3 regions of the Alteromonas sp. 4NS20-0143 genome follow, and region 1 is predicted to be linked to each of the others. Evidence: predicted binding sites of a transcription regulator. Region 1 holds the regulator's gene; each other region holds the start of a gene.
What was found. The regulator FliA, encoded in region 1, starts transcription of late flagellar genes. The targets are predictions, from matches to a motif close to CTAAAGNTNNNNNNNNNNNNGCCGATA.
Positions count from the first base shown of each region.

Region 2: AC27HD_RS06760 (HAMP domain-containing methyl-accepting chemotaxis protein) is a predicted target of FliA. The motif match lies at 1,412-1,438, and genes of this name have one in related genera.
Region 3: AC27HD_RS04655 (flagellar protein MotY) is a predicted target of FliA. The motif match lies at 1,159-1,185, and genes of this name have one in related genera.

Region 1 is NZ_BAAJLR010000002.1:331,548-333,819, forward strand. It holds gene AC27HD_RS05180 (protein phosphatase CheZ) at 1-598, opposite strand, end outside; gene cheY (chemotaxis response regulator CheY) at 633-1,016, opposite strand; gene AC27HD_RS05190 (RNA polymerase sigma factor FliA) at 1,052-1,783, opposite strand; gene AC27HD_RS05195 (MinD/ParA family protein) at 1,780-2,272, opposite strand, start outside.
Region 2 is NZ_BAAJLR010000002.1:689,712-691,983, reverse strand. It holds gene AC27HD_RS06760 (HAMP domain-containing methyl-accepting chemotaxis protein) at 1-1,269, opposite strand, end outside; gene AC27HD_RS06755 (symmetrical bis(5'-nucleosyl)-tetraphosphatase) at 1,586-2,272, opposite strand, start outside.
Region 3 is NZ_BAAJLR010000002.1:206,971-209,242, reverse strand. It holds gene AC27HD_RS04665 (bacterioferritin-associated ferredoxin) at 1-81, opposite strand, end outside; gene rnt (ribonuclease T) at 267-905, opposite strand; gene AC27HD_RS04655 (flagellar protein MotY) at 1,386-2,246, shown strand.

The DNA of each region.
Region 1 (2,272 bases):
CGCCAAACATGGTAAGCATGTTGACTAAGCTCTCTTCAACTTCTTTTACTAAGTCGATAACGCGGCGGATAACCTGACCTGTAAGGTCTTGATAACCCTGTGCCATTAATACTTCAGTTAGCAGTTGTGTAAGTTTAGCCGACTGCGAAGCACCGTCTTCTAACAATTCGTCTAAGTCTTTACATAAAACTTTGAATTCACCCACTTCAATCTGGCGAGTCATGAGCTTTTTCCACTCAGGCATCACGCTGTCAATGCGAGAAGCTAGCAGTTCAGCTATAGGCATGCTCGCCTCTACCGCATCCATGGTAGTGTTGGCAGCTTTCTCAGTTTCTTCAATAACGTAAGTTAGGCGAGATTGCGCATCGGGAATATCGTCTGTCGCTAAATTCTTTATGCGATCGTCTATTTGAAAATTGTTTAGCGCGTCGTGAAGTTGGCGCGTTAGCTTTCCTACCTCAGCGAAAAGCTCTACATTTTCTTTCATTGACGCCGCTTCAAACAGCGCATTAGCCGACGCATTATCACCAGCTTCAAGATAAACAACGAGTTGCTTAGCTTCTTCTAATGAAAGTGGAACGTTTGTATTCGTTGTCATCCAGTAAACCTCGTTTCTCTGGTGAGCGTCTGGATCAACCTAAACGTTCGAATATTTTATCTAGCTTTTCTTTCAATGTAGCTGCAGTAAATGGCTTAACGACATAGCCATTCACGCCTGCTTGCGCAGCGGCAACGATTTGTTCTTTTTTCGCTTCAGCCGTTACCATTAGTACCGGCAAGTGCTTCAGTTTGTCATCGGCGCGAATTGCCCTAAGCAAATCGATACCCTGCATGCCTGGCATGTTCCAGTCGGTTACAACAAAATCGAAATCACCCTGCTGTAGCATAGGTAACGCCGTATTTCCGTCGTCCGCTTCCTGGATGTTTGCGAAACCCAAATCTTTTAGTAGGTTTTTTATGATACGTCTCATGGTTGAAAAGTCATCGACCACGAGAATCTTCATGCTCTTATCCAAAATAGCCTCCAGTGAGGGGTTAATTGTTTTAATTTCTATTCTTCGTCAGCTTGCCACGACTTCATTCGAGATTTGAGTTTTAACATGGCCTGACTGTGAATTTGACTTACTCTCGATTCACTTACATCAAGAACTTCACCGATTTCTCTTAGGTTCAATTCTTCATCATAGTATAAAGAAAGCACGATCGCTTCTCGCTCTGGTAACGTGGTGATTGCTTGCGCAAGCGACTTTTGAAACGCCCCTTGCATAAGATCTTCCAGCGGTGCATCACTACCTCTACTTTGCTCAGTAGTAATCACATCTTCTGAAACACCTAAATCTTCAATCCCAACTAGCTTACCTGCATTTACCTCGTTGAGCATTTGATGATAGTCCTGCAAGCTTACGTTTAGCTTAGCAGCAATATCAACATCTCTTGCATCTCTTCCCGTTTCGCCCTCTACACGAGAGATGGCGTCTGTAATGGCGCGCCCGTTTCTATGCACAGAGCGCGGCGTCCAGTCACCTTTGCGAATTTCGTCTAACATAGCACCGCGAATGCGAATACCCGCGAACGTTTCAAAGCTTGCGCCTTTCGAACCGTCAAAGTTTCGAGCGGCCTCTAGCAATCCAATCATGCCAGACTGAATAAGGTCATCAACGAGCACACTGGCAGGGAGTCGCGCTATTAGATGATGCGCTATGCGCTTCACAAGAGGCGCGTGTCGCTCTACTAACTGCGACTTATCAGTTTGTTGTTGATAAGCTGCCGCCTTACTATTCAACGCTGATTCCCTACTGCTTTTTCTGCAATTAATTGCTCAATGAAAAACTCTAAGTGACCACCTGGCTGAGCCGGTATTGGCCATGATGCCGCTCTATTCGCTAGCTGACTTATCGCAACAGCAGCAGGTGAGCCTGGATAGGCATCGACTATAGCAGTTTGCTTTCTAACTGCACGGCGAATATTTTCATCAAACGGTATTGTTGCAACTAATTCTAGCGCAACATCTAAGAAGCGCCCTGTTACTTTACTCAATTTGCTGAATAGTTCTTGCCCCTCACGCACGTCCCTCACCATGTTCGCCACTATTTTGAAGCGAAATACACCGTGCTCGCGGTTTAGCAATTTAATAAGCGCGTAGGCATCGGTAAGTGAAGTGGGTTCATCGCACACTACTACCATGATGTCTTGAGAGGCTTTTGCAAAGCTGAGCACCATGTCAGAAATACCCGCGGCAGTATCGACAAGCAACACATCAATAGGCGTACGA
Region 2 (2,272 bases), 360 kb from region 1:
GGAGTGAGTCGTTTGCGCAGTCACGGCCGAGGTTTGTTCCGATGCAGCGGCTAATTGCTCTGCACGAACATTAATACCAGTGATAAGCTCTTTTAAATTGCCGATAAGCGTGTTGCAGTTTCTTGCTAGTAAACCAAATTCATCCTGAGCAGAATCATCAAGACGATGAGTAAGATCACCAGAGGACGCCACGGTAAGTAGCTCGTTTACTCGGCTTAGCGGAAGCGTAATAGCGCGAACGGTGATGTAACCGATAAATGCAGCGACGGCGATTGACGCAAGTACAACAACAATAACGAAAGTGTTACCCGTAGTGATGGCTGAGTTTACTTGTGTTTCTATATCGCTGGCTTTCTTGTCAGCTAAGGTCAATAAACGGCTTAGCTCCAACGTACCTTGATTTATGTTAGCGTCAGAGGCGTTCAGCGCTTGTTCTGCGTCATTACGACGCTCAAGTCTGTCTACGTGAAGCTGCATCACACCATCACTCGCCTTAATAGCGTTGATGGCGTCGTTGACTAAATCGTTTATATCATCAAGGGTTCCAGAATCGTCGCGGCCATCGGCAGCTGCGTTCATTTCACTTAACTGAGTAACCACCTTGTCGACAACTAAATCAACTTCATTACCCAGTGTTTGAGAGCGTTGTAGTGTCTGCGTTTTAATGTACTCATAAGATACAGTGAGCAAAGACAGAAGAGAGGTTTCAAGTTCGCTACCAATTTCAGATGCACGGCGCAGCTCAGGAATACGCTGAACCGAGTCTAAATCAGAAAAATCGAGAAGGTAGGTTGATGCGTCATCAGCATTATCTTCTGCGTCACCTAGACGGTCCGCGATGGTGTTGCGCAGATCAAGATACTGCTTGTGATTGGCATACATAGCATCTACGTTCTTGGTGTAGGCTTCATAGGCGTCGCGAACTGAATTGAGGGAGCCCTGTAGCTCAGCATCTTTGCTGACAGCTTGCGCTAGCTGGTTGTACTCAGAATCAAAGGTATCTTGTGCGGCATTGAATGAATTACGCTTTTCTGACAGACCAGATAGCTCTTCTTCTATATAACTTTCGAAGGTAAGTCGGCCCATATTCAGGAAGCTCGCTTTAAGCGCATTACTTCCCGCAACACTCGGCAGAGCGACGTCGTTAACTTCTTCAGTTGCTGAACCAATGGAGTTGAGGTTGACGAGGGACACAATACTCACAACAATGAGCAGCGCACTTATCGCTACAAATCCACCAATGACGCGAGTGGCTACGGTTATTTTCATCGGAACTCCTGATGGGTGTTTTTGTTTTTCTTTTCCACAATATTACCTCGCAAACCGTTCAAAATATACCTCATTGTTTATGGTGTGGCTTAGCGTTGAGCATATTTAGTGTGCATTTTTATTACGGGACATTAAAATAATGTATCGACTACAACTACTTAATGTTTACCCCTATTCTTAAATTTATGACATTTATTTTTAGGTATGACCAGTCGCGTCGCTAAGAGCCGCCTATTTTAGGGCGGCTTAGAGTTGTAAAGCGCGAGATAAGAAAAGGGAATTAGGAGGAGAAGGTATATGGAAAGTGCTTTTACCCTCAAGCAGTGAGCGTGATGAGCTCACCAGATGTATGGTTCATTAGGGTTAAGGTTTGTCCCCACACATAGCCAGTATCAAGACCAACGAATTGAGGCGACTGTGTCTCACCAGAAAGGGCAGCCCAATGACCAAATATGACCTTTTGCTTGGCTTTTAGCTTCGGGTTTTGCAGCTTAAACCATGGCTTGATGTCATCTGTCGCGCTATCGGGATGGGATTTGTTGTCAAAATTGAGCTCCCCTGATTCCGTGACAAAGCGCATTCGCGTACACGCATTGACAGTAAAGCGGCGCTGCTCTTCTTTGCTAAGTTCTTTCGACCATTTCACTGGCGTGTTGCCATACATCGTTTTTAAGAGGTTGACGTAATCAGGCCCCTTTAAGGCTTCAGACACCTCATTACTGAGCGACAGTGCTTTTTTCATTGACCAGCTTGGATAAAGACCAGCGTGGACAATTAGCGTGTGTTTGTCTAACTTGGCCGCTAAGGGAAACTGGCGCAGCCATGTCTCTAGCTCTTTGACATCGCTGGCGTTTAGCAGAGGGTCTAAATTGTCAGACTTTTTGGCATTGTGAATATGATTGAGCGTAGCCAAGAAGTGGAGGTCGTGATTGCCAAGTACGCTAGAAAAACTGTTTCCAAGGGACTTTAAAAATCGCAGTGTGCTGAGGGAGTCTTCTCCGCG
Region 3 (2,272 bases), 120 kb from region 1:
ACGCATGTTGCCTACGCCGTTAGTCTCAACAGCAGCACGAATACTCTTATCGGTTACCCCGTAGCACATACATACAAACATTATCGAATACTCCAAATGAATCTGTAAATGATAATAATTGTTATTCATGCTTTTGGCAAGGCTAGTTGAGAATAATTTTCATTAAATACGACTAATGGTTTACTGAGTCTTTTTATTTACCCGTATTGGCTTAAATTTATGGTGCTTGATAAGGCGCACTTTACCAATACGCCCGAGTTTTCCGATTATTGTTCTTCAGCAAGGGGCCAACCGCCCAGTGACTGGTAACGATTTACCATATAACAGAATAGCTCTGTGGTTTTTTGTGCATCATAAAGCGCGCTGTGTGCTTCGTTTTGGTCAAAGTCTATACCGGCAGCTCTACACGCTTTCACTAGTACCGTTTGGCCAAGAGCTAAACCTGCAAGACTTGTGGTATCAAAAGAGACAAAAGGGTGAAACGGCGTGCGTTTTATATTGCATCGGGCTATGGCTGCATTCACAAAGCCTTGGTCGAAGGCGGCGTTATGAGCCACAATGACCGAGCGCTGACAATCGGCATTCTTTTGCGCCTTGCGAACGCCTTTGCATAACTCTTTCATTGCATCGCTTTCTTCAATAGCACCTCGTAGAGCACAATTTGGATCGATACCATTAAATTCTAACGCAGCAGGTTCAAGGTTTGCGCCTTCGAAGGGCTCAATGTGGTAATGAAAGGTTTCGTCTGGGTGTAACAGACCATTTTCATCCATTTTTACCGTTACAGCAGCAAGCTCTAACAACGCATCGGTTCCAGCGATGAAACCCGCTGTTTCAACATCAATTACGACGGGAAAATAACCTCTGAAACGCTGAGATAAAGTAGGCATTGCGGTTGAAGACATAGATTCTCTTTTCAAGACAAGTGAATGTGAAGTGTCGTGAGGATAATCGCAGACACGGGTAACAATAGAACGAGATTATCGCAAGGATAATAGGCAAGTGCTAGCACGAATTAGCGCTGCACTTTATTAAGCAATTTATAAACCTGCAGCGTTAACGTTGTTAAACACCGGTTTTTCACTGCTTGGTAAATCGCAACGCCCGGTGTTAAAAAGGGTAATGCGCTCCTATAGAATGTAAATTAATAAATCACGTCTAAACTTTTTTGTGCTTAAGGCGATATACTGTTTATAGTTCGTATTTGCAGGTGCTAAGACAGCTACTCAAGCAAGTACCTAAGCAAGTACTTAATCAAGTACTCAAGCACGCGTTGGCTGCGTGGTTAAATTTTCATTTTCTAGGCTTTTGTTATGCTATCGACATCTAAAGTAGTGTGGAATTTTAAAAGAAGAGTTTCGTTAACGGGGCTCCCTTATATTTGCATGCTTGTTGTCACCGCGGCCGTTGTGATGAGCTCGACAGCAGCGCATGCGGCCATGCGCCAATACTCAGCAACAGTGGAAACGTCTAACTGGCAAGTCGATACAGAATCGCGTTTGCAGTGTACGTTAAATCATGAACTGCCCGGATACGGTGATGCCATGTTTACGAGTGTGGCGTCTAAACAGCTGAATATGGAATTTGAGCTTGATATGCATTTGCTGCCCAATCGTTTTGATGTTGCTGCGGTATACTCTGTGCCGCCAAGGTGGATGCCGGGTGTCGCACCAAAAACAATAGCGGACATGACAATGAGAAAGCAGTACAACGGCGACTTGCCTCAAGATGCGGCATGGACCATGCTTTCAGAGCTTGAAAAAGGGTTCTGGCCCACTATCTACTACCAAGATTGGTACAATAAGTACGACAAAGTGAGCGTGGCGCTGAACGCCAGTAATTTTGCCGGCGTTTATAGACAATTCGTGGAGTGTGTTTCTAACCTGCTTCCTTATACCTTCGATGATATAGCTTACACAGTATTATCTTATCAAAATAACAGCACAGAGCTGACTAAGTACTCGCAAAAGCGACTGACAATGATAGGCGAGTATCTGAAAGAAGATGGTGAGTTAGAGCTCGTGCTGCTAGACGGTTATACCGATAGCTACGGCGGGCGATGGAACAACGAGCAGCTCTCTATTAGAAGGGCGAATGAGGTTAAAAATTACCTCACTGCTATTGGCGTACCCAATGATCGTATTCAGCTAACCGGCCATGGCGAAAAGCGTTTTGTGGCGCCTAATGATACGAGAGAGTCACGAGCACAAAATCGACGAGTTGTAGTACGACTTTCTAAGTCATAGCCGCCGTAGCCTACGGTGGGCGGCTC